Regions from separate parts of the Variovorax sp. LjRoot290 genome, predicted to be linked through region 2. Evidence: predicted binding sites of a transcription regulator. Region 2 holds the regulator's gene; each other region holds the start of a gene.
The links. Region 2 encodes LexA, which represses DNA repair genes until DNA is damaged. Its sites were predicted from a motif close to ACTGTATNNNNATACAGT; they were not measured.
Positions count from the first base shown of each region.

Region 1 (7,578 bases), 3.1 Mb from region 2:
CGCGTTGCTGTCGAAGTTGAACTTGGCGTCCAGGGCGATGATGTTGCCCTTGCTGTCACGGTTGAGCGGGTTGATCTCGACCAGCGAGGCATCCGTCTCCATGTAGCAGGTGTAGAGCTTCTTGAAGATGTCCACGGCTTGCGCGGTGGAATCGGCCGGGATGCCGATGCCGTCGGCGATCTGCTTGGCCTGTGCGTCGGTCAGTCCGTCCTTGGGGTCGGCGAAGACGGTGATGATCTTTTCGGGCGACGAATGCGCGACTTCCTCGATGTCCATGCCGCCTTCGCTGGAAGCGATGAAGGCCACCTTCTGCGTCGCGCGGTCGGTGACGGCCGAGACGTAGTATTCCTTCTGGATGTCGGCGCCGTCCTCGATGTAGAGGCGGCGAACCTTCTGGCCTTCGGGGCCGGTCTGGTGGGTCTTGAGCTGCATGCCGAGGATGTCGCCGGCGAGCTTCTTGACGTCGTCGATGCTCTTGGCGACCTTCACGCCGCCGCCCTTGCCGCGGCCGCCCGCGTGGATCTGGGCCTTGACCACCCACACGGGGCCGCCGAGTTTCTGGGCGGCTTCGACCGCCTCCTGCACCGTGTATGCCGGAATGCCTCGCGGCACAGGCACGCCGAACTTGGCAAGAATTTCCTTGCCTTGGTACTCGTGAATCTTCATGAGGGTGTCTCTCGGAACGAGGTTGAGAACGGGAGAATTTGGCTGTTGTCCGCGGGCCACGGCGATTGGGGAATCGGGCGGCGGACAGCAGGCGACTGTATCATGGTGCGCCGCACCAACGGCCCGCCGTGGCTGCGGCCAATACGTAATTTCTTCTTACGCGACTTCCCAGGCAATCCGAGGCTTCCACCATGCCCAAGGTCTTCATCGACGGCGAAGCCGGCACCACCGGCCTCCAGATTCGCGAGCGGCTTCAGAAGATGCCGCAGATCGAACTCGTGAGCATCGCGCCGGAGCTGCGAAAGGACGTGGCCGCCAAGCGCGAGCTGATGGCCGGCGTCGACCTGGTGGTGCTCTGCCTGCACGACGATGCCGCGCGCGAGTCGGTGGCGCTCATCGACCAGCTCGAAGGCCAGGGCCGCCGCCCCAAGATCATCGACGCCTCGACCGCGCACCGCACCGCCGCAGGCTGGGTGTTCGGCTTCCCCGAACTGGTGGCCGGCCAGAAGGAGGCCGTGGCCAAGGCCGAGCGCGTGGCCAACCCCGGCTGCTACGCGACCGGCGCGATCGCGATCGTCCGCCCGCTGGTCGATGCCGGCCTGCTGCCGGCCGACCATGCGATCGCCCTGCCCTCCGTCAGCGGCTACTCGGGCGGCGGCCGCACCATGATCGAGGCCTACGAGGGCGGAAAGGCACCGCTGTTCGAGACCTACGCGCTGGGCCTCAAGCACAAGCACATCCCCGAGATCATGAAGTACACCGGCCTCACGCGCCGGCCGGTGTTCATCCCCTCGGTCGGCAATTTCAAGCAAGGCATGCTGGTGCAGCTGCCGCTGCACCTGGACGAGCTGCCCGGCCGGCCCAAGGCGGGCGACCTGCAGGAGGCGCTGGCCGCGCACTACGCGAAGAGCAACACGCCCGAAAAGTTCGTGAAGGTGCTGCCGCCCACCGAGGACGGCAAGATCGACGCCCTCGCGCTCAACGACACCAACGAGCTCGAGATCCGCGTGTTCCCGAACGAGGACCACCGCCATGCCGTCGTCATCGCGCGGCTGGACAACCTGGGCAAGGGCGCCAGCGGCGCCGCGGTGCAGAACCTCAAGCTGATGCTGGGGCTGTAAGCCCGCGCAGCTGCATTTCGCGGCTGACCCTCACTCGTTAGGGTCGTACCGCAAGACGTTTGCCACGACGGCGCCGGCAAATCCACGCGCCAGCAGAAAGCGCGTCTGCTTCGCGCGCTCCGCCGCGTCATGCGGCAGCGTGCCGAAGCGCTGCCGCCACACTTCGAGCGCACGGTCGAACTCGCTGCCCGAGAGGCTTGCGAGCGCCTCGGCCACGGCTTCGGGCGCAACGCCCTTGTGCAGCAGCTCCTGGCGCACGCGCGCGGCGCCGTGCCGTGCCGCGCGCTGGTGCAGCACCGACTGCACCACCCTCGCCTCGCTGATGAAGTCTTTGGCGGCCAGCTCGTCGAGCGCACGCGCCAGCGTGCCGGGCTCTTCTTCGTACCTGGCCAGCTTGCGTTCGAGCTCGCTGCGCGAATGCTCGCGCTGGCTCAGGAGACGCAGGGCGCGGCCTTTGAGAGAAGGAGCGCTGAAAGCCATTGCACGAGGCTTACTTCTCGGCGGGCGTGACGTCTGCCGCTTCGGCCAGAAGCGGAATGCCCAGCGATTCGCGCACCTTGTTCTCGATCTCGCGCGAGAGCGCCGGGTTCTCGCGCAGGAACTCGCGCGCGTTGTCGCGGCCCTGTCCGATCTTCTCGCCGTTGTAGGCATACCAGGCGCCCGACTTGTCGACGATCTTGGCGTTCACGCCCATGTCGATGATTTCGCCCTCGCGGCTGATGCCCTCGCCGAACAGGATGTCGAACTCGGCCGTCTTGAAGGGCGGTGAAACCTTGTTCTTCACCACCTTGACCTTGGTCTCGTTGCCGATCGCCTCGTCGCCCTTCTTGATGGTGCCGATGCGGCGGATGTCCAGGCGCACCGAGGCGTAGAACTTCAGCGCATTGCCGCCGGTGGTGGTTTCGGGCGAGCCGAACATCACGCCGATCTTCATGCGGATCTGGTTGATGAAGATGACCATGCAGTTGGTCTTCTTGATGGTGGCGGTGAGCTTGCGCAGCGCCTGGCTCATCAGGCGGGCCTGCAGGCCGGGCAGCGAGTCGCCCATTTCGCCTTCGATTTCGGCCTTGGGCGTGAGCGCGGCGACCGAGTCGATCACGATCAGGTCGACCGCGCCGGAGCGCACCAGCGAATCGACGATTTCCAGCGCCTGCTCGCCGGTGTCGGGCTGGCTGATCAGCAGGTCCGACAGGTTGACGCCGAGCTTCTGCGCGTACTGCACGTCGAGCGCGTGCTCGGCATCGACGAAGGCGCAGGTGCCGGCCTGGCGCTGCATCTCGGCGATGACCTGCAGCGTGAGCGTGGTCTTGCCCGAGGATTCCGGACCGTAGATCTCGATCACGCGGCCGCGTGGCAAGCCGCCGACGCCGAGCGCGATGTCGAGGCCGAGCGAGCCGGTGGAGACCACCTGGATGTCTTCCAGCGCCTCGCCCTCGCCCAGCCGCATGATCGTGCCCTTGCCGAACTGCTTTTCGATCTGGGCCAGCGCGGCCTGCAGGGCCTTGGCCTTTTCGCTGCCTGCGACCGAGATGCTGGTGCCTTTGACGAGTGCGTCCATGTGGAAATCTCCTTGAATATCAACGGGTTGTGTTGGGTTCATTCAATCTGCTTTTAATCACAGGCTGGATGCTTGAACAGTAGTGTAGGGGTTGATGGATTCGAGTAAACCCATTTTTTAGTCAGTTTGCTTTACTATCGATGAGCCGTGACGGACCCTGCATTTCCGATCGACCCCGACGCTTGGCGTCAAACCCACCTGGGCCGCCTGCTGGGCCATGCCATGCGCCGCTTCGACGAGCGCGTGCTGGCGCTGATGGCGCACGATGCCGACGTGCCGCTGGCGCTGTCGAACCTCGCGGCGCGCGCGCAGGTGAGCGCGGCGCACATCCACATCACGCGCCATCTGTCGCGCGAAGGCTCGCGCCTGACCGAACTCGCCGAGCGCGCCGGCATGACCAAGCAGGCCATGGGCACGCTGGTCGACCAGTGCGAGGCCTGGGGCCTGGTGACGCGCGGCCCCGACCCGCTCGATGCGCGCGCGCGGCGCGTGCTGTTCACGGCCGACGGCCTCGCCTGGCTGGAAGCCTTCCGCCATGCCGTGGCGCAGGCAGAAAAAGAGTTCCGCGCCAGCGTCGGCGACGAGATCGCCACCGTGGTAACCATCGGTCTCGAAGCCTATGCCGCGGCCTAGAATCCCAGCGTCTGGAGACACGCCATGCGAATACTGATTGCGGAAGACGACCAGGTGCTGGCGGATGCCCTGCTGCGCAGTCTGCGCACCTCGGGTTCGGCCGTCGACCATGTGGCGACCGGTTCGCAGGCCGATGCCGCGCTGATGACCAACAGCGAATTCGATCTGCTGATCCTCGACCTCGGCCTGCCCAACATGCACGGCCTCGAAATCTTGAAGCGGCTGCGCGCCCGCGGCTCGCAGCTGCCGGTGCTGGTGCTGACGGCGGCCGACAGCGTCGAGGAACGCGTCAAGGGCCTGGACTACGGCGCCGACGACTACATGGCCAAGCCCTTCTCGCTGCAGGAACTCGAGGCGCGCGTGCGCGCGCTCACGCGGCGCGGCATGGGCGCCACCAGCAATGCGATCAAGCACGGCCCGCTGGTCTACGACCAGGCCGGCCGCGTGGCGACCATCGACGGCAAGATGATCGAGCTCTCGGCGCGCGAACTCGGCCTGCTCGAGGTGCTGCTGCAGCGCGCCGGCCGGCTGGTGAGCAAGGACCAGTTGGTCGAGCGGCTGTGCGAATGGGGCGAGGAAGTGAGCCTCAACGCGATCGAGGTCTACATCCATCGGCTGCGCAAGAAGATCGAGAAGGGCCCGATCCACATCGCCACCGTGCGCGGCCTCGGCTACTGCCTCGAGAAGATCCCGTGATTCCCCTGAGCCTTCGGTGAAGCTCTTCCAGCGCGCACAGCGCTCCCTTTTCGGCGAGATCCTCGATTGGATGCTCACGCCGCTGCTGCTGCTGGTGCCGGTCAGCATCGGCGTCACCTGGCTGGTCGCGCAGGGCATCGCCAACGCGCCCTTCGACCGCGAACTGCAACACAACCTCCGCACGCTGGCGAAGCTGGTGAACCTGCAGCAGGACGCGGCGCAGTTCGTGCTGCCGCAGGCGGCGCGGGAGATCCTGCGCGGCGACGACGCCGACCGCGTGTACTACCAGGTGCTGGACGGGCATGGCGAGCTGCTGAGCGGCGAGCGCGATGTCCCTTTTCCCCATACCGACGAGCCGCCGGTGACGGGCACCGTGTACCTGCGCGACGGCGAGATGCACGGCAAGCCGGTGCGCGTGGCCTCGCTCTGGGTGGCGGGCGCCACGGCCGACGAACCCCCGGTGCTGCTGCAGATGGCCGAGACGCGCGAGAAGCAGTCGGTGCTCGCCGCCGAGATCATCAGCGGCGTGCTGCTGCCCCAGTTCGCGATCCTGCCGCTCGCGGTGCTGCTGATCTGGCTCGCGCTGGTGCGCGGCATCAAGCCGCTGTCGGTGGTGGAGGCGCGCATCCGCGAGCGCCGGCCCGGCGACCTGAGCCCGCTCGACGAATCCTCGGTGCCGCTCGAGGTGGTGCCGCTGGTGCTGTCGGTCAACGACCTGCTGAGCAAGCTCAACGATTCCATCGGCACGCAGAAGCGCTTCCTGGCCGACGCGGCGCACCAGCTCAAGACGCCGCTCGCGGGCCTGCGCATGCAGGCCGACCTGGCGCAGCGCGAGGGCGCCAATGCGAACGAGCTCAAGCAGTCGCTCAAGCAGATCGGCCGCGCGAGCATGCGCGCCACGCACACGGTGAACCAGCTGCTGTCGCTGGCGCGCGCGGAGGGCAGCGGCGCCAGCATCGCGCGCCAGCCTTGCGACCTGGCGCGCCTCGCCATCGAGGTGGTGCGCGAAGCGGTGCCGCGTGCGATCGAGAAGCGCATCGACCTGGGCTACGACGGCGCCGAGGCGGGCGCGCCGGGCGTCGTGCTCGAGGGCAACCCGACGCTGCTCAAGGAGCTGGTGCGCAACCTGGTCGACAACGCCATCAACTACACGCCCTCGGTGCCCGAGCGGCCGGGCGTGATCACGGCCCGCGTGCTGGGCGATCCCTTCGGCCGCATCATCGTGCTGCAGATCGAGGACAACGGCCCCGGCATCGCCGAGCACGAACGCGAACTGGTGTTCGAGCCCTTCTACCGCGTGCTCGGCAACGAGGCCGACGGCTCGGGGCTGGGCCTGCCGATCGTGCGGGAGATCGCGCGGCAGCACCATGCGACGGTGCAGTTGGAAGACGCCCATCCGGGCCAGCGCCCACCGGGCACGCGCTTCAGCCTGCGCTTCGACGCCGACGGGGGCGACAACGCCTAAGGCTTCAGCGCAGCAGGCGCCTCGTCCTTGCGTATCTGCAGCAGCTGCGGCCGCAGCTGTTGCGCCAGCCGCTCCGGTTCGGTCTCGCTGAAGCGCGCCGGTGTCGTGCCGAACATGGCGAGACCGCCGCGGGTCCACGCGAAGTAGCCCACATTGGCCACCAGCAGCAGAAGAACCAGTGCGCGCAGCAACATGCCTACTGCACCGGCCGCACGCTGACTTCGGCGCTGGTGATCGTCTTCATGCCCGAGGCCGTCTGGACCAGGAGCTCGCCGCCCCAGCCCACGCCCTCGCAGCGGCCCACGGTGCCGTCGCTGAGCTGCACCTCGCGGCCGCGCAGGATGTCGCGCGCCGCGAAGCGCTCGGCAAAGGGCACGAAGCCACGCTCGCCGAACAGCAGCACGTCGTCCACCAGCGGCACCACGATCTCGCGCAGCAGCTCGGGCGCGGTGGCACGCGGGCGCCACTGCCGGATCCATGCCGGCGCGGTGCTGAGGCCCGCGGCCTCGCGCGGCCCGATGTTGAGGCCGATGCCGATCACCAGGTAGCGCTCGGCCGTGCCGTTCTGGGGCAGGGCGGTTTCGATCAGGATGCCGCCGAGCTTGCGGTCCTCGACCCACAGGTCGTTGGGCCACTTGAGCGCAATGCCCCCTGCCTTCGACGGGTCCAGGCTTTCCGCCACGCTGACGCCGACCGCGAGCGAAAGCCCCGACCAGTCCCTGGGCAAGAGCGGCAGGCCGAGCGAGAAGGTCAGCGAGGCGGGTTCGCCTGGCTGCTGTGCGCTCTGCCAGAGGCGCCCCATGCGGCCCCGGCCGGCGGTCTGCCGCTCGGCCACCAGCAGCACCGGCGACGAGCGGCCGTCGCGGGCGCGCCGCATCAGCTCGCTGCTGGTCGAATCGATCTCGGCAACGACCTCGACCGAAAGCCCCGGCAGCAGCGGGGCCAGGGCGGCGGCGAGCTCGTCTTCGAACCAGGGGGCGGCCATGGTCAGCGCTTGTCGTCCTTGCCGTTCTTCTTGGCCTTCTTCTTGTCCTTCTTTTTCTTCTTGTCTTTTTTCTTGTCGTCGGACTTGGGCGCCAGCAGGGTGCCGCGGCAGCTTTCGGAGCCGCACCAGCAGGGGAAGTCGGCCTTGAGCTTCTTCGTGTAGGGCTCGTCGATGATCAGCCCGTAGTCGTAGTTGAGCTCCTCGCCGGCCGCGATGTTGCGCAGTGCCTTGATGAAGACCCGGCCGTCGGTTTCGTCGGCCTCGCAGTTGGGCTCGCAGGAATGGTTGATCCAGCGCGCGGCATTGCCCTTCACGCCGCCGTCGATCACACGCCCGTCATCGATGTGGAAGTAGAAGGTATGGTTCGGCTGCGCCGGGTCGTGCGGATGGCGGCGCAAGGCCTCCTTCCAGGTGATGAGCTCGCCCTTGTATTCGATCAGCGTCTCGCCCTCGG
Region 1 is NZ_CAXURW020000001.1:5,605,003-5,612,580, forward strand. Features, by position in the region: gene sucC (ADP-forming succinate--CoA ligase subunit beta) at 1-666, opposite strand, end outside; gene argC (N-acetyl-gamma-glutamyl-phosphate reductase) at 858-1,787, shown strand; gene recX (recombination regulator RecX) at 1,818-2,267, opposite strand; gene recA (recombinase RecA) at 2,278-3,345, opposite strand; gene ACSQ9A_RS27655 (MarR family winged helix-turn-helix transcriptional regulator) at 3,493-3,978, shown strand; gene ACSQ9A_RS27660 (response regulator) at 4,003-4,674, shown strand; gene ACSQ9A_RS27665 (sensor histidine kinase N-terminal domain-containing protein) at 4,691-6,139, shown strand; gene ACSQ9A_RS27670 (sporulation protein) at 6,136-6,333, opposite strand; gene ACSQ9A_RS27675 (biotin--[acetyl-CoA-carboxylase] ligase) at 6,336-7,124, opposite strand; gene ACSQ9A_RS27680 (SET domain-containing protein) at 7,127-7,578, opposite strand, start outside.
Region 1: recA (recombinase RecA) is a predicted target of LexA. The motif match lies at 3,409-3,426, and genes of this name have one in related genera.

Region 2 (7,578 bases):
TCGTCATCGAGAGATTCACCAGCCTGAAGACCTCCAAGGTCCTGCCGCCCAAGCTCCTCGACGAGGCCATCACGGTCTCGCGCGCTGCGGTCCCGGGCCCGGACGTGGTGACCAAGCTGGAAAGAAACTCGGGGCTCGGCGAGGTGCTGGCCGCCGGCTTCCGCACTTTGAACTCCAACCCCCTTTCGACCGAAGACGACCTGCGCGCGTCGATGGAATCGGCCGGCCGCGTGGTTGCGCATCGGCTCGAACGCTACCTGCCGGCGCTCGCAACCATCGCGTCGGCGGCCCCGCTGCTCGGGCTGCTGGGCACGGTGATCGGCATGATCGAGATCTTCGGTTCCCAGTCGCCCAGCAACGGCGCGGTCGGCACCGGCAACCCGGCGCAGCTGGCGCACGGCATCTCCGTGGCGCTCTACAACACGGCCTTCGGGCTGATCGTGGCGATCCCGGCTCTGATCTTCTGGCGCTATTTCCGCAGTCGGGTCGACGAGTACCTGCTGAACCTGGAGCTCGCCGGCGAACGTTTTGCGCGTCACCTGAACACGCTGCGATCATGAAACGAATGCATTTCAGCCACGGCTCGCGCGAGGAGCCGGAGATCAACCTGATCCCGTTCATCGACGTGCTGCTGGTCGTGCTGATCTTCCTGATGCTCTCGACCACCTACAGCAAGTTCACCGAGATGCAGTTGCGCCTTCCGGTGGCCGACGTGGAGGCCCAGCGCGACTATCCGAAGGAAGTGATCGTCGCCGTCTCCGCCGACGGACGCTATTCGATCAACAAGACCCAGTTGCCCGACCGCAGCGTGGAGACGGTGGCCGCAGCGCTGAGCGCCGCGGCGAACGGCGGCAAGGACAGCGTCGTGATCATCAGCGCCGACGCCAGCGCCGCCCATCAGTCCGTGATCACGGTGATGGAAGGCGCGCGGCGCGCGGGCCTCATGCAAATCACCTTCGCCACGCAGTCGGCCGCGCAGGCGGGACGCTAGTGCTGCAGCGGGCCTGGCTTCAGCGCGGAATGCTCGCGCGGCTGCTGTGGCCTCTCTCGCTGCTCTATGGCGCTTTGGCCGCAGTCCGGCGCGCGCTCTATCGCCGAGGCATCCTTCAGTCCGAGCGCGTCGGCGTGCCGGTGATCGTGGTCGGCAACGTCATCGCCGGCGGTTCCGGCAAGACGCCTGTCGTGATGGCGGTCGTGCGACACCTCCAAGCCCGCGGAATGAAGGTCGGCGTGGTATCGCGCGGCTACGGGCGAGCGACCGACGATTGCCGCGCGGTACAGGACGACAGCGATCCGCGCGAGGTCGGCGACGAGCCGGCGCTGATTCGCCGCTCGACCGCGGTGCCGGTCTTCGTGGCGCGGCGGCGTGCCGAAGCGGCGCGTGCCCTGCTCGCTCTTCACCCGGACACGCAGCTCATCGTGAGCGACGATGGCCTGCAGCACCTTGCGCTGGCGCGCGACCTCGAGATCTGCGTCTTCGACGACCGCGGAACGGGCAATGGCTGGCTGCTGCCGGCCGGCCCCCTGCGCGAGCATTGGCCGCGCCGCTGCGACCTGGTGATCCACACCGGCGCGCGACCCGCCTTCGCCGGCTTCACGGCACGACGTGCGCTGGCCGACCATGCGCTGCGCCTCGATGGCACGCCGGTCCCGCTCGCATCCCTGGCCGCCCGGGCGCTGGTCGCGGTTGCCGCGATTGCAAAGCCCGAGGCTTTCTTCCAGATGCTGCACGAACGCGCCCTGGTACCGCAGCAGTGCATTGCGTTGCCGGATCACCACGATTTCAGCGACTGGACCCCGCCGCCCGGCAGCGCCTACACGCTGATCTGCACCGAGAAGGACGCGGTGAAGCTGTGGCGCCGAGCCCCCGATGCGCTGGCGCTGCCGCTGGTGTTCGAACCCGAGCCGGCCTTCTTCGAAGCGCTCGACGCAAAGCTATCATCGCTCGATGGACACCAAGCTGCTTGAACTGCTCGTCTGCCCCGTGACCAAGGGGCCGCTCACGTGGAATGCCGAGAAGCAGGAACTCGCCTCGCGCAGCGCCCGCCTCGCCTATCCGGTGCGCGATGGCATCCCGGTGCTGCTCGAAACCGAGGCGCGCACGCTTTCCGACGAAGAGCTGGGACTTTGACCTTGCCTTTCGCCGTCCTGATCCCGGCTCGGCTCGCGTCCACACGATTGCCCGGCAAGCCCCTGGCCGACATTGCCGGCCTGCCGATGGTGGTGCGCGTCGCACAGCGCGCCCTGCAATCGAGCGCCGAGCGCGTGGTGGTGGCCGCCGACGACGCGCGCATCGTCGCCGCTTGCGAGGCACACGGTGTCCAGGCCCTGCTCACGCGCACCGACCACGCGAGCGGCAGCGATCGCCTCGCCGAGGCCTGCGCGCAGCTCGGTCTGGCCGACGACGCGATCGTGGTTAACGTCCAGGGCGACGAGCCGCTGATCGACCCGGCATTGATTGACGCCGTGGCCCACACGCTGGCCTCGCATCCCGACGCAGCGATGAGCACGGCCGCGCACGCGATCGAATCCCTCGAAGATTTCCTCAATCCGAACGTCGTGAAAGCCGTGCTCGACGCACAGGGCAATGCGCTCTACTTCAGTCGCGCACCGATTCCCTGGTGGCGCGACGGCTTCGCGAAAGGCGGCGTGACGGCGCTGCCGCAGTCACCCGCAGCGCTGCGCCATATCGGCATCTACGGCTACCGCGCCGGCTTCGTACGGCAGTTTCCCAGCCTGCCGCCGGCACCGGTCGAAGCCACGGAGGCACTGGAGCAGCTGCGCGCACTGTGGCACGGGCACCGCATCGCCGTGCACGTGAGCGCCCATGCGCCCGGGCCGGGCATCGACACGCCGGAAGATCTGGAACGCGTCCGCGCACTGCTCTCCAACGCCTGATTTCGTCCCCGCGCAGGCCAAGTCGGCCGCGGAGCGCGTGCTATCCTCGACGCAACTCCGCCCTGCGATCTCCCTCGTGAAACGCATGGCGCGACAGAAATCGAAGAACCGTCCGAGGACACCATGAGACTGATTTTGTTGGGCGCCCCCGGGGCAGGCAAAGGCACGCAGGCAGCCTTCATTTGCCAGAAATACGGCATTCCTCAAATCTCGACCGGCGACATGCTGCGCGCCGCCGTCAAGGCCGGCACACCGCTCGGGCTCCAGGCCAAGGCCGTGATGGATGCCGGCGCCCTGGTGAGTGACGACCTGATCATCAACCTCGTCAAGGAACGCATCGCGTTGCCGGACTGCACCCAGGGCTTTCTGTTCGACGGCTTCCCGCGCACCATTCCGCAAGCCGAGGCCATGCGCTCGGCGGGCGTCAAGATCGACTACGTGCTCGAGATCGACGTGCCTTTTGCCGACATCATCGAACGCATGAGCGGGCGCCGCTCGCATCCGGCGTCGGGGCGCATCTACCACGTCAAGTTCAACCCGCCGAAGACCGAAGGCAAGGACGACCTCACGGGCGAAGACCTGATCCAGCGCGAGGACGACAAGGAAGAAACCGTGCGCAAGCGGCTCGAGGTCTACAGCCAGCAGACCCGGCCGTTGGTCGACTACTACTCGGCCTGGGCCAAGGCGGACCCGGCCGCAGCGCCGAAGTACCGCGCCATCAGCGGCGTCGGCACGGTCGACGAGATCACTCAGCGCGCGCTGGGCGCCCTCGGCAGCTGATCAGGCCGGGCTGGAGCGCAGCCCGTAGACCTTGCCGTCGGCGAACAGGTATTCGACGCGCATCACCGGCTCGCCCTTTTCTTCCTTGAAGGTGAAGCCCACTGCCGAGATGGTCGCGCCGGACTTGATCTCCGAAACCTTCCAGGCCTCCATTCGCGTCAGCGGCGCGAGTTCGAGCGTCCACTGGCGATCGGCGCGGCGCGGCGCGGTCGCCTTGGCAAGAAGTCCGGGGCCATCGACCGGCGCGCTCTGCGCGGGCGGCTGTCGCGTTGCGAGGTCTGCCGGCACCTTGAGACCCGGCGGAACCTCGATCACCAGCTCGGCATGCGGGTTCTGCCAACGCGCGCGCACGACCTTACCTTCCAGGTAGAGCGGACGCTCCTGGTCGAAGCTGCTCCAGCCGTGGTGCGCCCAGGCGAACGGCGCCGCGACGGGAAGGGATGCGGCGGCGATGACGATGCTGCGACGTTTCATCGGAAAAACTCCTTCTTCTCTTCAGTACGCGATCCAGCGGCCGCAGAACACGACGGCCAGCCAGATCGCAGTGGCCAACAACATCTGTACCCGCGCCAGCGCATCGAGTTTGCGCAAGGACCTTCGCGCGTGGAACCAGCCCGCGTTGCATCCGGCGGCCAGCAACAATCCCATCTTGATCACGAAGGCCCGGTTGGCGAGCAGTTCGGCCGGCTGGGTCGCGAACATCAGCGAGCCGCTGGCCGCCGCCAGCGTGAAGCCGCAGAGCGCGATCGACAGCGACAGCCTGGCCATCGCCTGCACCGGCAAGGCAGCCGCACGTCCGAACACCCGCAGCTCGAGCGCCACGAGATTGCCGAGCAGGAGTGCGATGCCGATGATGTGCACCGCCTCCAGCGCCGGATAGGCCCACGAGTGCGATTGCAGAGCGCTGAACATGGCCTCAATCGGCGGCCGGCTGATCTGCCATCAGCTCCAGCACCAGCGCGATGCGCGCCTTGACGGGAGTCAGTGCGCCCGCGTCACGCAAGAGTGCATTCGGCGCCGGCAGGATGCGGCCCTGCGTGCATCGCGTGGCGCGCACGACCGCGATGCCGGCAGCCTGCGCCCGCAGCGCGGCTTCTTCCAGCGCACGGTGCAAGGTGCCGTTGCCGGTGGCCGCGAGCACCAGGCCCTCTACCGGCTCGGCGGCGCCGGACTGGCGCTCGCGAATCAGTGTGTCGATCAGGCTGCCGCGCGCCTCCGCATGACTCATCACGATTTCCACATGGGGCCAGCGGGCGGCATTCGTCATCCGTTCGAAGAGCTCGCGCGCATCTTGTTGCGGCGATACCGGCCAGCTTCGGAGGCCGCGCACCGCGCCCTCCTCCACATAGGCCACCGGTCCCGCATCGCCGGAGTCGAAGGCGTCGAGCCGGTAGGTGTGGACCTTCTGGACGTCGAAGGCGCTGTGCACCGTGCCCGCGCAGACGGCCACCACGCCCAGCGCGCCGGGGCTGGACGCGACCGCAATCGCATCGCGCACGTTCTGCGGGCCGTCTGGCGACAGCGCGGTCGCGGGCCGCATCGCGCAGGTCAGGACCACCGGCTTCGACGGAGCCAGCACCGACTGCAGGAAGAAGGCTGTTTCCTCCAGCGTGTCGGTGCCATGGGTGATCACGAGGCCCGCTACGTCGGGCTCGGCGAGCCAATGGGCGCAGCGCTCGGCCAGCGTACGCCAGATCGCAAAGCCCATGTCCTTGCTGTCAATCTGCGCCACTTGCTCGGCCGCGAGTGCGATGCCTTCGGGCGCCTCGATGCCGCCCAGCAGTTCCGTCACGCCTACTTGCCCGGCCGTGTAGCCGATGTTGTCGCCGGCCGCCGTAGCGCGGCCGGCGATGGTGCCGCCGGTGCCCAGAACGATCACGCGGCGCTTGCCTTCTCGAAGGGTATCGACCATGTCTTGCCAAACTTCCGGAAACTGGTTAAAAATACAGGTACTGGATATTCAGCCAGTGCCGCAAGGAGTCATCAATGCAGTTCGCCGTCAAGCTTACCGCCCGCCAGCAGCAGATTCTGGACTTGATCCAGAGCGCCATCGCACGCACCGGCGCCCCGCCCACGCGTGCCGAGATCGCCGCCGAACTGGGCTTCAAGTCGGCCAATGCGGCCGAAGAACATTTGCAGGCCCTGGCACGCAAAGGCGTGATCGAACTCGTGAGCGGCACCTCGCGCGGCATCCGCCTCAAGGGCGACGCACTGCGCTCGCTGAACGAATCGCGCAACAACCAATTCTCCCTGTCGCTGCCCGGCATGGCCCAGCTCGCGCTGCCGCTGATCGGCCGTGTGGCTGCAGGCTCGCCCATCCTCGCGCAGGAGCACGTCGACCAGACCTACTACGTCGAGAACACCCTGTTCCAGCGCCAGCCCGACTATCTGCTCAAGGTGCGTGGCATGTCCATGCGCGACGCCGGCATCATGGATGGCGACCTGCTGGCGGTGCAAGCCACCAAGGAAGCCCGCAACGGCCAGATCGTGGTGGCCCGGCTGGGCGACGAAGTCACGGTCAAGCGCCTCAAGCGCAACAAGCAGGTCATCGAGCTGCATGCCGAAAACCCCGACTACCCCACCATCGTCGTTCAGCCCGGCGAGCCTTTCGAGATCGAAGGCTTGGCCGTAGGCCTGATCCGCAACACGATGCTCATGTAGGGGGTCCAAACCCCGGCCGCGACAGGTGGCGGGCGTATGGCCGAGGGCCATCACCCTGTAGCAGCCGATGAAAGCAATCCTGCCTGTGTTCAACCTCTGACTTTTCTGGAGTTCACATGGGAATCGCTCTTCTCAGCCTTGCTGATCTGTTCATGCCGCTGCAATCGCTGGCCGATCGCTGGATGCCTTCGCGCCGCAGGCGTTCGTCCGGCCTTCGCTATGTCGGCATTCGGCCCAGCTGTGCCTCTGCACCCGCGCCGACGCGTCCCCTGCGCGTGGTGCGCACGGTCGATGCGCAGCGCCCCGGCCAGAACGCGGGCCGCGTCGTGATCTCGGGCCGCATGGCGGACGTCTGCGCCGAACTCGATCGGCTGGCCGCCCTGGAAGCGGCGGACACCGTGCCGCGCGCCAGCCGCCTGCATTGAGCGAGGCGATGCCGATCGGCAATTGAAGCCGTACCGAGCCTGGGTTATCCCCGGGCAGCGTGCGCCTGTGGAACGCAGGGCACGGAGTACGCGGATGGTGCGAGGCACAATGGCATGCCATGAACATTGTGATCCTCGACGACTACCAGGACGCGGTGCGCAAGCTGCGCTGCGCTTCCAAGCTCGACGCGTACGCGGCCAAGGTCTACACCAACACGGTCAAAGGCATCGGGCAGCTCTCGGTGCGGCTCAAGGATGCCGACGTGATCGTGCTGATCCGTGAACGCACACAGATCTCTCGCCAGCTGATCGAGAAGCTCCCCAAGCTCAAGCTCATCTCGCAGACCGGCCGGGTCGGCAGCCACATCGACGTGCATGCGTGCACCGAGCAAGGCATCGCGGTGGCCGAAGGCACGGGCTCGCCGCTGGCGCCGGCCGAACTCACCTGGGCGCTGATCATGACGGCGATGCGCCGCTTGCCGCAGTACATCAGCAACCTCAAGCATGGCGCCTGGCAGCAGTCGGGGCTCAAGTCGGCTTCGATGCCTCCCAATTTCGGGCTCGGCTCGGTGCTCAAGGGCAAGACGCTTTGCATCTGGGGCTATGGGCGCATCGGCCAGCTGGTCGCACGCTATGGGCAGGCCTTCGGCATGCAGGTGGTGATCTGGGGCCGCGAGGAGAGCTGCGCCAGGGCACGGTCCGACGGCTTTCAGGTGGCACCGAACCGGGACATCTTTTTCAGCGTGGCCGACGTGCTGTCGATCCATCTGCGGCTGGCGGAGGAAACACGGGGCCTGGTCACCCTCGAGGATCT
Region 2 is NZ_CAXURW020000001.1:2,506,931-2,514,508, reverse strand. Features, by position in the region: gene ACSQ9A_RS12630 (MotA/TolQ/ExbB proton channel family protein) at 1-560, shown strand, start outside; gene ACSQ9A_RS12625 (ExbD/TolR family protein) at 566-991, shown strand; gene lpxK (tetraacyldisaccharide 4'-kinase) at 1,021-1,968, shown strand; gene ACSQ9A_RS12615 (Trm112 family protein) at 1,949-2,131, shown strand; gene kdsB (3-deoxy-manno-octulosonate cytidylyltransferase) at 2,134-2,898, shown strand; gene adk (adenylate kinase) at 3,022-3,678, shown strand; gene ACSQ9A_RS12600 (DUF6152 family protein) at 3,679-4,152, opposite strand; gene ACSQ9A_RS12595 (hypothetical protein) at 4,174-4,590, opposite strand; gene ACSQ9A_RS12590 (asparaginase) at 4,595-5,590, opposite strand; gene lexA (transcriptional repressor LexA) at 5,665-6,339, shown strand; gene ACSQ9A_RS12580 (hypothetical protein) at 6,456-6,764, shown strand; gene ACSQ9A_RS12575 (D-2-hydroxyacid dehydrogenase family protein) at 6,884-7,578, shown strand, end outside.

Region 3 (7,578 bases), 2.9 Mb from region 2:
ACTGTGCTGCTCGAGCGTTTCGGCGTGCGCGCCATCGTCTTCACCGGCGTTGCAGGTGGGCTCGGGCCCGGCGTGCGGGTGGGCGACGTGGTGGTGGCGACCAAGCTGCTGCAGCACGATCTGGACGCCTCGCCGATCTTTCCCAAATACGAGGTGCCGTTGACCGGGCATGCGCGCTTCGCGGCCGACACCGCGATCAGCGATGCGCTGGCCGCCGTGGCCGCCGGCCTGCTGCGCGATCCGGTCGCGCTGCTCGGGCAGACGGTGGTCGACGACTTCGGCCTGCAGGCGCCCCGGCTGCATCGCGGCCTGCTGGTGAGCGGCGACCGCTTCGTCTCGACCGCCGCCGAAAGCGATGCGCTCCGGCGCGAGTTGCCCGACGCGCTGGCGGTCGAGATGGAAGGCGCCGCGGTGGCGCAGGTGTGCCACGATTACCGCGTGCCATTCGCCGCGGTGCGCACGATCTCGGACCGCGCCGACGACGCGGCGCATGCCGACTTCCTGCGCTTCGTCGCCGCCGTCGCGAGCCGCTACAGCCTCGCGGTGATCGACGCCTGGCTCGCCACGCTGTCCGGCCGATCGGCTACTTGAGCCAGCCGCGGCGGCGGAAGTACCACATCGGCACCAGGGCGCTGGCGACCATCAGCACGATCGCGTACGCGTAGCCGTAGCCCCATTCCAGCTCCGGCATGAGCTTGAAGTTCATGCCATACACGCTCGCGATCAAGGTCGGCGGCAGCAGCGCGACGCTCGCCACCGAGAAGATCTTGATGGTCTTGTTCTGGTTGATGTTGATGAAACCGACGGTCGCATCCATCAGGAAGTTGATCTTGTCGAACAGGAAGGCGGTGTGGTTGTCGAGCGACTCGATGTCGCGCAGGATCTGGCGCGCCTCCTCGAACTGCTCGGCGTTCAGCATGCGGCTGCGCATCATGAAGCTCACCGCGCGGCGCGTGTCCATCACGTTGCGGCGGATGCGGCCGTTCAGGTCTTCCTGCCGCGCGATCGCGGCCAGCACCTCGCCGGCCAGTTCGTCGCTGACGTTGCCTTCCAGCACTTTCTTGCCCGCGACTTCCAGCTCGTCGTAGATGTTCTCGAGCGAGTCGGCCGAGTACTCGGCGTCGGCATCGAAGAGCTTCAAGAGCACTTCCTTGGCATCCTCGATCAGGCCGGGTGCGCGGCGCGCGCGCATGCGCAGCAGGCGGAACACCGGCACGTCTTCATCGTGAATCGAGAACAGCACGCCGCGGCTGCGCAGTTCGGTGTTGTGCTGGTTGAGGATGAAGGCGACGCGCACGGAGCGCGGGTTCTCGGCGTCATCGATCAGGAAGTCGCTGCGCACGTGCAGCTCGCCGTTGTCTTCTTCGTAGAAGCGCGCCGACTCCTCGATGTCCTCGTCCATCGCATCCTCGGGGATGGACAGGCCGTAGTACTGCTTGATCCAGCGCTTTTCTTCGAGTGTGGGCGATTCGAGATCGACCCAGATCGGCTGGAACTGAGAGAGCTCTTCGAGGGCCTCGATTTCTTCCTGGACAAGGCGGCCGTTGGCGAGCGTGAAGATATTGAGCATGGCTCACTCCCGGTGAATTTTTGTGGCGGTTGGCGAGGGTTCGGGGCGCTTTCAAGTCCCTGGCCAACAACGCATCACAGGGGAGTTGAAAGCTGCCGAGGCGGAACGGTTTCCATGCGAAGTCTCCGGTTGCAGCGAGGCGCGATTATGTCATCGGCCTCCGGCGCTTTTCTGTCGGCATCTGGATGGACATCCAGTAAAGTCGCGGCGATGCAAAGCCTCGCGACACCCGCACCCACGAGCCAGGCCGAGCGCCTCGCGGCCGCGCTCTCCAAGCTCAACGACGAGCAGCGTGCGGCGGTGGAGCACGGTGTCGGCACGGCCCTCGGCGAGGCTCCGGAAGACCAGCGGCCGCTGCTCGTGATTGCCGGCGCGGGCTCGGGCAAGACCAGCACGCTCGCGCATCGCGTGGCCCATCTGATCGCGCGCGGCGCCGATCCGCAGCGCATCCTCTTGCTGACCTTTTCGCGCCGCGCGGCGCAGGAGATGGAGCGCCGTGCCGGGCAGGTGCTGGCGCGCGTGCTCGGCCTGAAATCCGATGCGCCGCCGGCCTTGCCCTGGGCCGGCACCTTCCATGGCATCGGCGCGCGCCTGTTGCGCGAACACGCGGCGCAGATCGGCCTGCACGAGAACTTCACCATTCACGACCGCGGCGATGCCGAAGACCTGATGGGCCTGGTGCGCAACGACATCGGCCTCGCGTCCATGGAGCGGCGCTTTCCGCGCAAGGGAACCTGCCTCTCGATTTACTCGCGCGCCGTCAACAGTTGCGCGCCGCTGGCCGAGGTGCTCGCGCATGCGTTTCCGTGGTGCGCCGAATGGGAGGCCGAGCTCAAGCGCCTCTTCGGCGCTTACGTCGAAGCCAAGCAGGCGCAGCAGGTGCTCGACTACGACGACCTGCTGCTGTACTGGGCCGAGATGGTGGCGGAGCCCGCGCTGGCGGCGCAGATCGGCGCGCGCTTCGACCACGTGCTGGTCGACGAGTACCAGGACACCAATCTGCTGCAAGCCGCCATCCTGCGCGCGCTCAAGCCCGACGGCCGCGGCCTCACCGTGGTCGGCGACGACGCGCAGTCGATCTACTCGTTCCGCGGCGCGACGGTGCGCAACATCCTCGACTTTCCGCAGCAGTTCACGCAGCCCGCGCGGGTGGTCACGCTGGAGCGCAACTACCGCTCGACCCAGCCCATCCTCGACGTTTCCAACGCGGTGATTGCCGCCGCTCCGGAGCGCCACGCCAAGACCCTCTGGACCGACAAGCCCTCGGCCGGACGGCCGCAGCTGGTGCTGGTGCCCGACGAAGCACAACAGGCCCGCTTCGTGGCCGAGCGCGTGCTCGCGCACCGCGAAGGCGGTCTGGCGCTGAAATCGCAGGCCGTGCTGTTCCGCAGCTCGAGCCACAGCGCCGCGCTCGAGCTCGAGCTGGCGCGGCGCAACATCCCCTTCGTCAAGTACGGCGGCCTCAAGTTTCTCGAAGCCGCGCATGTGAAGGACCTGCTGGCGGTGCTGCGCTTCGCCCAGAATCCGCGCGGGCGCATGGCGGGCTTTCGCGTCACGCAGCTGATTCCGGGCATCGGGCCGGTCAGCTCCACGCGGCTGCTCGACGCGATGGCCGAGGCTTCAGACCCCGGTGCCGTCGTGCAGGCCTTCGTGCCGCCTGCCGCCGCGAAGGAAGAGTGGGCGCGCTTCGCGGCCATCTATGCCGAATTGCGCGCGCCCACGCTCGCCTGGCCGGCCGACATGGAGCTCGCGTTGCAGTGGTATCTGCCCCACCTCGAGCGGCTTCACGACGATGCCGGCCTCAGGCGCGGCGACGTCGAGCAGCTCGCGCGCCTGGCCTCGGGCTATGCCTCGCGGGAGCGCTTCCTGACCGAACTCACGCTCGATCCGCCCGAAGCGACGAGCGACCGCCCGGGTCCGCCGCTGCTCGACGAGGACTACCTGATCCTCTCGACCATCCACTCCGCCAAGGGGCAGGAGTGGCGCTCGGTGCACGTGCTCAACGTGGTCGACGGCTGCATCCCGGCCGACGTGGCGCAGGGCGCGCAGGAACTGGAGGAGGAGCGGCGCCTGCTCTACGTGGCGATGACCCGCGCGCGCGACCACCTGCACCTGCTGGTGCCTCAGCGCTTCTACGTCACGCAGCAGGCTGCGCGCGGCGACCGGCATCTGTACGCCGGCCGCACGCGCTTCATTTCGGCCGCCGATGCCGAGCGCTTTGAACAGCAGACCTGGCCGCCGCCGCCCGAACGCGCACCCCATGTACCGCCGCCGGCGGCCACGATCGATCTGCTGAGCCGCATGCGCGCCGCGTGGCGCTGAGCGCCGCGCGAGGTCTTTAGCACTATCAAATCGATAGCGCGCCGTGAGCGTGGGCGGGCGATGCCGGGGTTTGCCATGGAAGGGATTGCAATTCGATGACAGCATGGGCATAGTGAACCGACCTTCCCCCGTTCCTCTCCCTCCCCCTTCCTTCTTCTCTCCTTCCCCCACCTTTCCCCATTTCGCCGGCCACGCTTCACCCTGAAGCGGGGTCTTTTTCCCCAACCGTCAATCCAGGAGGTCATTCATGAATTTGACGATCAGCGGTCATCACCTCGACGTCACCCCCGCCTTGCGCAGCTACGTTACGAGCAAGCTGGACCGAATCACCCGCCATTTCGACCAGGTGGTCGATGTGAAGGTGATCCTCACGGTGGAAAAGCAAAAGGAAAAGGAACGTCGGCAACGCGCCGAATGCAATATTCACGTCAAGGGCAATGACATGTTCGCGGAATCGAGCCACGCTGATCTCTACGCCGCGGTCGACGAACTGGTGGACAAGCTCGATCGGCAGGTGGTCCGTCACAAAGACCGCCTGCAGGACCACCATCACGAGGCGCCGAAGCGCGTGATGTAGTACCTCTCCGGGCAAATACTCTTGCGGGCCGCCTCAGGGCGGCCCTGTGCTTTTTGCGGAGCAGGTGCATAATCGCCCCCGCCCCGCCCCAACATGAACCGACTCGCGTCCATCCTGCCGCCCGCTCAAGTCCTCGTGAGCGTTGACGCCACCAGCAAGAAACGTGCTTTTGAAGAAGCGGGCTTGCTGTTTGAAAACCTGCACGGCCTGGGCCGTGCCCTCATCACCGACAGCCTGTTCGCCCGCGAGCGCCTGGGTTCCACCGGCCTCGGCCACGGCGTGGCCATCCCTCACGGGCGCATCAAGGGCCTCAAGTCGCCGATGGCCGCGGTGTTCCAGCTCGCGAATCCGATCGGTTTCGACGCGCCGGACGAGCAGCCGGTGGTGCTGCTGATCTTCCTGTTGGTGCCCGAAGCGGCCACCCAGAAACACCTTGAAATACTTTCGGAGATCGCGGAGCTGCTCAGCGATGCCGGCCTGCGCGAGCAGATCAAGTCGAGCTCCGACGCCGCCGCGCTCCACGCCCTGATCGCAGGATGGCAGTCCGCCCAGGTGGCCTGAAGCGCATCCGCATGAGACAGTCTGGCGCATGAAGCCGACCGTCATCAGTGCCGACGCGATGTTCGAGGAGTTCCGCGGCTCGCTCCGGTGGGAGTGGCTGGCGGGGCTGGGCGCCTCGGAGCGCCAGTTCGATCCCGGCGTCATCAGCCGCGCCCAGTCGGCCGCCGACCTGGTGGGCTACCTCAACTACATCCATCCTTACCGCGTGCAGATTCTCGGTGCGCGCGAAGTCGCCTACCTGACGCGCGGCACGCCCGACGATTGCGTGCGGCGGATCGCCCGCATCGTCACGCTGGAGCCGCCCATGCTGGTGCTGGCCGACGGCCAGCCGGCGCCCGACGAACTGCTGTCGATCTGCGAGCGGGCGCAACTGCCCCTGTTCGCAACGCGGGAATCCTCGGCCTTCGTGATCGACCTGCTGCGCGCCTACCTCTCCAAGCACTTCGCCGAGCGCACCTCGATGCACGGCGTGTTCATGGACATCCTGGGCCTGGGGGTGATGATCACCGGCGAGTCGGGACTCGGAAAGAGCGAGCTCGGCCTGGAGCTGATCTCGCGCGGCAACGGCCTGGTGGCCGACGACGCGGTCGACCTCTACCGCATCAACCAGACCACGCTGGAAGGGCGCTGCCCCGAGCTGCTGCAGAACCTGCTCGAGGTGCGCGGCATCGGCCTGCTGGACATCCGCGCGATCTTCGGCGAGACGGCGGTGCGCCGGAAGATGCGCCTCAAGCTGATCGTGCACCTGGTACGGCGCGACAGCTTCGAGCGCGACTACGAACGCATGCCTTCGGCGCCGCTGACCCAGGACGTGCTGGGCATTCCGGTGCGCAAGGTGATCATCCAGGTGGTGGCCGGGCGCAACATCGCGGTGCTGGTGGAAGCGGCGGTGCGCAATTCGATCCTGCAGCTGCGCGGCATCGATACCTACGCCGATTTCGTCGCCCGCCACCACAAGGCCATGGAAGGCGCGCGCGAGGACGATTAGCCCCCCGGCTTTTCACTTCGCTTCGCTGCGTGTAACTCCACCCCCCGAGGGGGAGGCGCGGCCCGCCTTGGGGCGGCCCGGCGGCGGCCGCCGTCTTTCAGTTCAGCGCTTGCTGGCGCAGTCGCCGCACAGGCCGTAGAGCGACATCGCGTGGTCCTGCAGAATCCACTTCTTGTCGGTCGCGATCATCTGCTGGCGGCGCTCGATCTCGGGGTCGTAGAACTCCTCGACCTTGCCGCAGGAGGTGCACACCAGGTGGTCGTGGTGCTTGCCTTCGTTGAGTTCGTAGACCGCCTTGCCGCTCTCGAAATGGCTGCGCTCGAGAATGCCGGCCTGCTCGAACTGCGTCAGCACGCGGTAGACCGTGGCCAGGCCGATGTCGGAGTGCTCGTTGAGCAGCACCCGAAACACGTCTTCCGCCGTCATGTGGCGCTGGCCGCCGTTCTGGAAGATTTCGAGAATCTTGAGACGCGGCAGGGTGGCCTTGAGGCCGGTGTTCTTCAGTTCGTCGATGTTGCCCATGATGGTTCCTGCGCCGGCTGCGCGAGAGGGGCACGCCGAGGGGCAGCCGCTACAATGGCCCGATCATATCGCTACCCCTCTTTGCCCTTTTGCCCATGCCTGACATTCCACAACGCCGCCTCTGGCTGCTCGTCGGCGCAGTCGCTGGGAGCCTCTGCCTCGGCGCCTGCAGCAGCGTCACCGAACGCTCGCGCGATGCGCTGCATGCCATCACGCCCTACAAGGTCGACGTGGTCCAGGGCAATTTCGTGTCGAAGGAGCAGGTCGAGCTGCTCAAGCCCGGCATGTCGCGCCAGCAGGTGCGCGAAGTCCTCGGCACCTCCCTGCTGAACGACGTCTTCCATTCCAATCGCTGGGATTACGTGTTCACGATCCGGCGCCAGGGCGTCGAGCCCCAGCAGCGCCGCCTGACGGTGTTCTTCAATGGCGAAGTGCTCGAACGCTTCGAAGGCGACCCGATGCCGAGCGAGGAAGAATTCGTCGCCGCGCTCGACACCCGCAAGCGCAGCGGCAAGGTGCCGGCCCTGGAAGCCTCGGAAGACCAGCTCAAGAAATTCGATCCGGCCAAGGACAAGAAGGCGGACGGCGAGTCCTCCGCCTCCCTGCCTCCGCTGCCGCCGAGCTATCCCCCGCTCGAAGCGACGCGCTAGCGCGCGCCGGCCGCGCCGGCCGGCTTTCTTCCAGGCTTCAAGGCTGAAACGCGTGACTGATTCTTCCTCTCCCTCCATTCCCCCGCTGCGGCGCATCGCGATCGCCGGCGCTTCCGGGCGCATGGGGCACATGCTGATCGAGGCCGTGCGCGAGGCGCAGGACTGCCGCCTCGCCGGCGCGCTCGATGTCGCCGGCAGTCCCGCGATCGGCAGCGATGCGGCTGCCTTTCTCGGCTTCACGAGCGGCGTCCCGATCGTGGCCGACCTGCGCACCGGCCTCCAGGACGCCCAGGTGCTGATCGACTTCACGCGGCCCGAAGGCACGCTGGCGCATCTGGCCGTGTGCCGCGAGCTCGGCGTGCAGGCCGTGATCGGCACCACCGGCTTC
Region 3 is NZ_CAXURW020000001.1:5,383,629-5,391,206, reverse strand. Features, by position in the region: gene ACSQ9A_RS26625 (5'-methylthioadenosine/adenosylhomocysteine nucleosidase) at 1-591, shown strand, start outside; gene corA (magnesium/cobalt transporter CorA) at 584-1,570, opposite strand; gene ACSQ9A_RS26615 (ATP-dependent helicase) at 1,781-3,892, shown strand; gene hpf (ribosome hibernation-promoting factor, HPF/YfiA family) at 4,140-4,469, shown strand; gene ACSQ9A_RS26605 (PTS sugar transporter subunit IIA) at 4,563-5,030, shown strand; gene hprK (HPr(Ser) kinase/phosphatase) at 5,059-6,018, shown strand; gene fur (ferric iron uptake transcriptional regulator) at 6,121-6,540, opposite strand; gene ACSQ9A_RS26590 (outer membrane protein assembly factor BamE) at 6,636-7,190, shown strand; gene dapB (4-hydroxy-tetrahydrodipicolinate reductase) at 7,276-7,578, shown strand, end outside.
Region 3: ACSQ9A_RS26615 (ATP-dependent helicase) is a predicted target of LexA. The motif match lies at 1,751-1,768, and genes of this name have one in related genera.

Region 4 (7,578 bases), 470 kb from region 2:
TGGCCGTAGTTGCCGCCGACGCGCAGCTTCAGGAAGGGCGGATAGGCCGAGCCGGCCAGCATGTCGCTGTCGTGATTGAACTCGATCAGCAGCGCGTCGAGCCCCATCAAGCGGGCCAGCACGTGCGGTGTCGCGTGCCCGAGGTCGGTCAGCACGCCGAGGCTGCGTGCGCCATCGGTGCAGCGCAGCTGCAGCGGCTCACGGGCATCGTGCGGAACGGTGAAGGGCTGGACCACGATGTCGCCGACTTCGATGTCAGCGCCGTCGCGCGCCAGACCCAGGCGGCCTTCGAAATCGCGCCCGCCGGTGGCGAGCCAGGTGCCCTCGCTCATCCAGACCTGCAGCCGCTCGCGGCGCGACAGCGCGTGTGCGCAGCCGATGTGGTCGCCATGCTCGTGCGTGACGAAGACCGCGTCGATGTCGCAGGCCGCGAGGCCTGCGCGTGCCAGCCGCGCGTCGAGCTGCCGCAGCCCGAAGCCGCAGTCGATCAGGAGCCTCGATGTGCGGCCGCCGCTCGTCGCCTCGACCAGCGTGGCATTGCCCGTGCTGCCGCTGCCCAGACTGCGGAAGCGCAGCATTCGAGAAGACCTACTTCAGGTCGTCCGCGATGACCTGCACGATGCGTTGTGCATTCGCCGAGGTTTCGGGCGCGCCGCTTTCGTTGAGTACCGCCACCGTGCTGGCATCGCCCTGGCCCTTGACCATGATGCGGTACTTGAGCGGCGCCTCGGCCTTGCCCGAGCTGCTGAACAGCTTGCCGAAGAAGCCGGGTTCCTTCTTGTCCGGGTTGGGCGCCACGTAGCGCACGAAGTAGGTGCCGGCGCTGCGGTCGCGGTCTTCGACCGTGAAGCCGGTGCGGTCCAGCGCGAGGCCGACGCGGCGCCATGCCCGCTCGAAGTTCTCGTTGATCTGCACCACCGGCTGGCCACCGACGTTGGCGACGCTGGCGGTGCGCGCGGGTGCGCTGGTCGCGGCGAGCAGCTTCGACTGCTCCTGCGAAACGCCCAGCTTCACCATCAGGCGGCGCAGGAATTCGGTTTCGAGCTCGGGGTCGGTGGCGCGCGGCTGCCAGACCGTCTGGTCCTTGCGCGCGGTGTTGTAGACCTCTTCCATGCCGCGGTGGCTCACGAAGATCTCGGTGCCGTTGGGCGTGCGCTCGAGGCGGGTGCGGAAGCGATCGAGTTCGCCGGTGGAATAGACCGAATCGACCAGCTTGCCGAGCGTGCCGCGGATGACGTCCTGCGGCAGCTTGGCACGGTTCTCGGCCCAGTCGGTCTCCATGATGCCGAGGTTGCGCTGATCAGTGGTGAGCAGGAAGCCGTTCTCCTGCCAGAAGTCGCGCACCGGCTCCCAGAGCTGGTCGGGCGAGCGGTTGACGACGATCCAGCGCTGCGAACCCGAGCGCTCCATGCGAACGTCGCCGATGTTGCCGACGGCCGTCGGGATGCTGGGCGCGTTGGCAATGCCGGCCTGGTAGCCGCTGGCCGTCACCGCGCCGCCGGGCACCGCGTAGCGGTTTTCGCGCGAGAGCTGCGTGAGATCGGGCGGCACTTCGAGCGTGGGTGCCTTGCCGGCGCTCTTGTAATCGATCTTGTCGCTCTCGAGGACCGAGCAGGCGGCGAGGCTGGCGATCAGGGCCAGCAGTGCGAATCGCGAAATGGTTTTCAACGTCGTCTTCCTTGTGGAATGTTTAGCTCAATCGATGGGCAGCAGCGTCCCGCTGTGTCAGAGCGCCGGCTGCGCAAAAGGTTGCCGGCGTTCGCGAAGGGCGGTGCGGATGGAATCAGTCCTTGAGCAAGCCGCTGGCGCGCAGCGCGGACTCGACCACCGGACGGCTCGCTTCGGCGAGCTCGGTGAGCGGCAGGCGCAGTGCACCGCCGCACAGGCCGAGCCGGGCCATGGCCCACTTGACCGGGATCGGATTCGGTTCGACGAACAGATGGCGATGCAGCGGCATCAGCTCGAACTGGATCTGCATCGCGCGCCGGGTGTCGCCGGCGATCGCGGCCATGCAAAGCTCATGCATCTTGCGCGGCGCCACGTTGGCCGTGACGCTGATGTTGCCCTGGCCGCCGCACAGCATCAGCGCGACGGCGGTCGGATCGTCGCCCGAATAGACCGCGAAATTCTTCGGCAGATCGCGGATCAGCCACTGCGCGCGTTCGATGTTGCCGGTGGCTTCCTTGATGCCGACGATGCCGGGCACCTGCGCCAGGCGCAGCACGGTGTCGTGCGCCATATCGGCCACCGTGCGGCCGGGCACGTTGTAGAGCACGATGGGCAGATCGCCCACGGCCTCGGCGATCGCCTTGAAGTGCAGGTACTGGCCTTCCTGCGTCGGCTTGTTGTAGTAGGGCACCACCTGCAATTGCGAGTCGGCGCCCACGCCCTTGGCGAACCTGGCGAGTTCGATCGCTTCCTTGGTGGAATTGGCGCCGCAGCCGGCCATCACGGGAACGCGGCCCTTGGCCTGTTCGACCGCGATGCGGATGATCTCGCAATGCTCCTCGACGTCGACCGTCGGCGACTCGCCGGTGGTGCCGACCACGCCGAGGCAATCGGTGCCTTCGTCGATGTGCCAGTCGATCAGCCGGCGCAGGGCGGGATAGTCGACACTGCCGTCGTCATGCATCGGCGTGACGAGCGCGACGATGCTGCCTGTCAGTTGCTCCAAGGGGGTCTCTTTTGTCGGTGGACGAAAAGCAGACATTCTACTAACTGGCGGCGGGCCCTCGGAGCGGGTAGCGCGGCGGCGTTCCGGGCGAGTGGATGGCGGGCCGGACGGCCGCGATCCGCTGCATGAAGCGCTCCGGCTGTGCCAGGAAGCCATCCTCGTAAGCCACGACCCGCAGGCCCGCGCAGGCGCCGAGCAGTTCGCCCGGCTGCAGCAGGAAATCGGGCCGCGAGGGCTTGCCCACGGTCTCGTTGCTCGCGGCGAAGGTTTCGTAGAGCAGCACGCCGCCGGGCGCGACCGCGGCGACGATGTCGGGCAGGCGCGGCCGCCAGAGGTAGTTGGTGACGATCACCGCCCCGAATACCCGGCCGCCAAGGGGCCAGGGCCCGGACTCGATGTCGGCCAGCACAGCCTGCCCGAACTCGGCCGCCGAAGCGATGGCTTCCGGCGACCGGTCCACGCCCGTCACCGGATGCCCGCGCTCGGCGAACCAGCGCATGTGCCGCCCCGCACCGCAGGCCACGTCGAGCACGGCGGCGCCGGGCGCCAGCAGGTGCGACCAGCGCACGATCCAGGGGGAGGGCGGGAGGTCGTGGCTCAGAAGCAGGCCCAGATCTGGTCTACCAGCGTCACGAGGAAGCCGGGGCGCGTGTAAAGCGCGAACACGCCCAGCAGCGCCAGCACCGCCGCGCCCAGCCAGCCGGCTTGCACGAGGTGATGGCGTGTGTTGGGGCGCATGGCGAAGGATCTCAGGCCGGCTGAGGAACCGGGCGCGCGATCGCGCCTTCCTTGACCGGCAGGTTGACCAGCGCTGCGAACACGCCGAGCGCGATTGCGAGGTACCAGACGATGTCGTAGCTGCCGGTGCTGTCGTAGAGATAGCCGCCGAGCCAGACGCCGAGGAAGGAGCCGACCTGGTGGCTCAGGAACACGAAGCCGCCCAGCATCGACAGGTGCGCCACGCCGAAGATCTGGGCCACGATGCCGCTGGTCAGCGGCACGGTCGACAACCACAGGAAGCCCATCGCGCTCGCGAACACGTACACCGTGAGCGGCGTGATCGGCGTCAGCAGGAAGATCGCGATCGCCGCCGCACGGCTGAAGTAGATGGCGGCCAGCAGCTTGCGCTTGGCCAGCCGGGCCCCGAGCGAGCCTGCGACGTAGGTGCCGAAGACATTGAACAGCCCGACCAGCGCCAGCGCATAGCTCGCCACCTCGGGCGACAGCCCCTTGTCGCGCAGGTAGCTCGGCATGTGCACGCCGACGAACGCCAACTGGAAGCCGCAGACGAAATAGCCCGCCATCAGCAGCACGAAGCTCGGGTACTTGAACGCCTCGTGCACCGCCTGCAGGATGGTCTGGTCGCGGTGCGCGACGGCTGCGTGGCCGACACGCGGCTCGCGCAGGCCGAAAGCGAGCGGCACGATCAGGAGCACCATGAGCGCCAGCACCAGCAGGGCCGTGTGCCAGCCGAAGCCCGCGATCAGGTGGCCCTCGACCGGCACCATGAGGAACTGCCCGAAGGAGCCGGCCGCGGCGGCCACCCCCATGGCCCAGGAGCGCCGCTCCACCGGAATCTGGCGGCCGATCACGCCGTAGATCACGGCGTAGGTGGTGCCGGCCTGCGCGGCGCCGATCAGCACGCCGGCCGTCAGCGCGAAGAGCAGCGGCGTGGGCGAGAGCGCCATGCCCGCGAGGCCCAGGGCGTAGAACACCGCGCCCATCACCAGCACGCGAAAGGCGCCCAGCTTGTCGGCCAGCATGCCGGCGAAGACGCCGATGACGCCCCAGGACAGGTTCTGGATCGCGATCGCGAGCGAGAAGCCTTGGCGCGACCAGCCCTGTTCCTGCGTGATCGGCTGCAGCCAGAGGCCGAAGCCGTGGCGGATGCCCATGGAGAGGGTGACGATCATGGCGCCGCAAAACAGGACTTGCTTGAGCGACAGCGGCTTGAGGGTGGAATTCATTCCAGGCAATGTATCCAAAGCCGGAGCAGCCGCATGGCACGGCGGCGACGGGGATTGTTGATATTTTCGGGCCGCGCTGATGCGGCGGCGGCATCAGAGGGCTTCTGTATGTCCATACAGGGTTTTCGCCGGGCCACGCATACAATCCGCCCCCATGGCGACCCTCAGCAAGACTCCCCCGGCCTATTCGGAAGGCTCGATCCGCGTTCTCAAGGGCCTCGAGCCCGTCAAGCAGCGACCGGGCATGTACACCCGCACGGACAACCCGCTGCACATCATCCAGGAAGTGCTGGACAACGCCGCCGACGAGGCGCTCGCGGGCTACGGCAAGAAGATCAAGGTCACGCTGCACGCGGACGGCTCGGTCAGCGTCGAGGACGATGGCCGCGGCATCCCCTTCGGCCTGCATCCTGAAGAAAAGGCGCCGGTGGTCGAACTGGTGTTCACCCGGCTGCACGCGGGCGGCAAGTTCGACAAGGGCTCGGGCGGTGCCTACAGCTTCTCGGGCGGCCTGCACGGCGTGGGCGTGTCGGTGACCAATGCGCTGTCGAAGCGGCTCGAGGTCCAGTCCTTTCGCGAAGGCAAGGCAGCGCAGCTCGCGTTCTCCGGCGGCGACGTGATCGAGCCGCTGGTGGTGCGCGCCAACGACGGCGGCGACCGCAAGCAGGGCACCACGGTGCGCGCCTGGCCGGACGCCAAGTACTTCGAATCGCCCCAGCTTCCGATCCACGAGCTGACCCATCTGCTGCGCAGCAAGGCCGTGCTGATGCCGGGCGTCACCGTCACGCTGGTGGTCGAGAAGACCAAGGAAACGCAGCAGTGGCTCTACAAGGGCGGTCTGCGCGACTACCTGATGCAGGAGCTCAACGGCGACCCGGTGATCCCGCTGTTCGAAGGCGCGGGCCATGCCGACAAGAACGCCGACAACTTCGCCGAGGGCGAGGGCGCCGAGTGGTGCGTCGCCTTCACCGAGGAAGGCCAGCCGGTGCGTGAGAGCTACGTCAACCTCATTCCCACCAGCGCCGGTGGCACGCATGAGAGCGGTCTGCGCGACGGCCTGTTTAACGCGGTCAAGAGCTTCATCGAACTGCATTCGCTGCTGCCCAAGGGCGTGAAGCTGCTGCCGGAGGACGTGTTCGCGCGCGCCTCGTACGTGCTCTCGGCCAAGGTGCTCGATCCGCAGTTCCAGGGCCAGATCAAGGAGCGGCTCAATTCGCGCGACGCCGTGCGGCTGGTGTCCAGCTTCGTGCGGCCGGCGCTGGAGCTGTGGCTCAACCAGCACGTCGATTACGGCAGGAGGCTCGCCGAGCTGGCCATCAAGGCCGCGCAGACACGCCAGAAGGCCGGCCAGAAGGTCGAGAAGCGCAAGGGTTCGGGCGTGGCCGTGCTGCCCGGCAAGCTGACCGACTGCGAGAGCAAGGACATCGCCCACAACGAGGTGTTCCTGGTCGAGGGCGATTCGGCCGGCGGCAGCGCCAAGATGGGCCGCGACAAGGAAAGCCAGGCCATCCTGCCGCTGCGCGGCAAGGTGCTCAACACCTGGGAAGTGGAGCGCGACCGCCTCTTCGCCAACACCGAAATCCATGACATCTCGGTCGCGATCGGCATCGATCCGCACGGCCCCGAGGACACGCCCGACATGTCGGGCCTGCGCTACGGCAAGGTCTGCATCCTGAGCGATGCCGACGTCGACGGCTCGCACATCCAGGTGCTGCTCCTGACGCTGTTCTTCCGCCATTTCCCGAAACTGATCGAAACCGGTCACGTGTATGTCGCCAAGCCGCCGCTCTTCCGCGTCGACGCGCCGGCGCGCGGCAAGAAGCCGGCCTCGAAGGTCTACGCGCTCGACGAGGGCGAACTGGTCGCCATCCTCGACAAGCTGCGCAAGGACGGCGTGCGCGAAGGCGCCTGGAGCATCAGCCGCTTCAAGGGCCTGGGCGAAATGAGCGCCGAGCAGCTGTGGGAGACGACCCTCAACCCCGACACGCGGCGACTGCTGCAGGTGCGCCTGGGCCGCTTCGACGTCTCGGGCACGCAGGGCGAGATCACCAAGCTGATGGGCAAGGGCGAGGCCGCGGCGCGACGCGAGTTGATGGAGCTGCGGGCCGACGATGTCGAGGTCGATGTTTGAGCGCGTGACGCAGTAGGCGTTCGCGCCGAAAATGCGTCTCTGACCCCCATGCGCACCCTTGGCCGTTTCCTCCCATTGCTGCTGGCCCTGCTGCTGTCGATGACGCAGCCGCTCGCGCACGCGGCCGACATCTTTGGCTACGTCGACGAGCGGGGCGTCGCGCATTTCGCGCCCGAAAAGCTCGACGAGCGCTACCAGCTGTTCTTCCGCGGCGGACAGAGCTTCGACACGGCGGACGGCATCGGTCCGCTTTTGCGCGGACGCACCGGCAGGATCGACGGCAAGGTGCCGCGCGCCTCGCAGACCCTGCTCGCGCTGTTCGAGGCCTCGCCCAGCTACAAGCCCGCGCAGGGAGCGTTGCGCGAAGCCGCCAGGCGCCATGCGATCGACTACGAACTGCTGCAGGCCCTGATCGCCACCGAGTCGGGCTTCGATGCGCAGGCCGTGTCGCCCAAGGGCGCGCTCGGCCTCATGCAATTGATGCCGGCCACCGCGCAGCGCTACGGCGTGCAGGCCGACAAGCGCGGCTCGCTCGAGAAGAAGCTGTTCGACCCGCGCATCAACATCGCTGCCGGCTCGCGCTACCTGAGCGACCTGATCGAGATGTTCCCCGGCGACATCGAGCTCGCGCTTGCGGCCTACAACGCGGGCGAGGGCGCGGTGCAGCGCGCCGGCAACAAGATACCGAACTACCGCGAGACGCAGAACTACGTGAAGACGGTGCTGCAGCTCTACGCCTATCTCAAGCCTTCGGCGGCCGCAGGCCGCGGCGGCAAGGCGCCGGGGCGCGTGCGCATGGAACTTGC
Region 4 is NZ_CAXURW020000001.1:2,036,786-2,044,363, forward strand. Features, by position in the region: gene ACSQ9A_RS10370 (MBL fold metallo-hydrolase) at 1-578, opposite strand, end outside; gene bamC (outer membrane protein assembly factor BamC) at 589-1,668, opposite strand; gene dapA (4-hydroxy-tetrahydrodipicolinate synthase) at 1,784-2,710, opposite strand; gene ACSQ9A_RS10385 (class I SAM-dependent methyltransferase) at 2,715-3,242, opposite strand; gene ACSQ9A_RS10390 (hypothetical protein) at 3,272-3,412, opposite strand; gene ACSQ9A_RS10395 (MFS transporter) at 3,424-4,641, opposite strand; gene ACSQ9A_RS10400 (DNA topoisomerase IV subunit B) at 4,796-6,772, shown strand; gene ACSQ9A_RS10405 (lytic transglycosylase domain-containing protein) at 6,821-7,578, shown strand, end outside.
Region 4: ACSQ9A_RS10400 (DNA topoisomerase IV subunit B) is a predicted target of LexA. The motif match lies at 4,745-4,762, and genes of this name have one in related genera.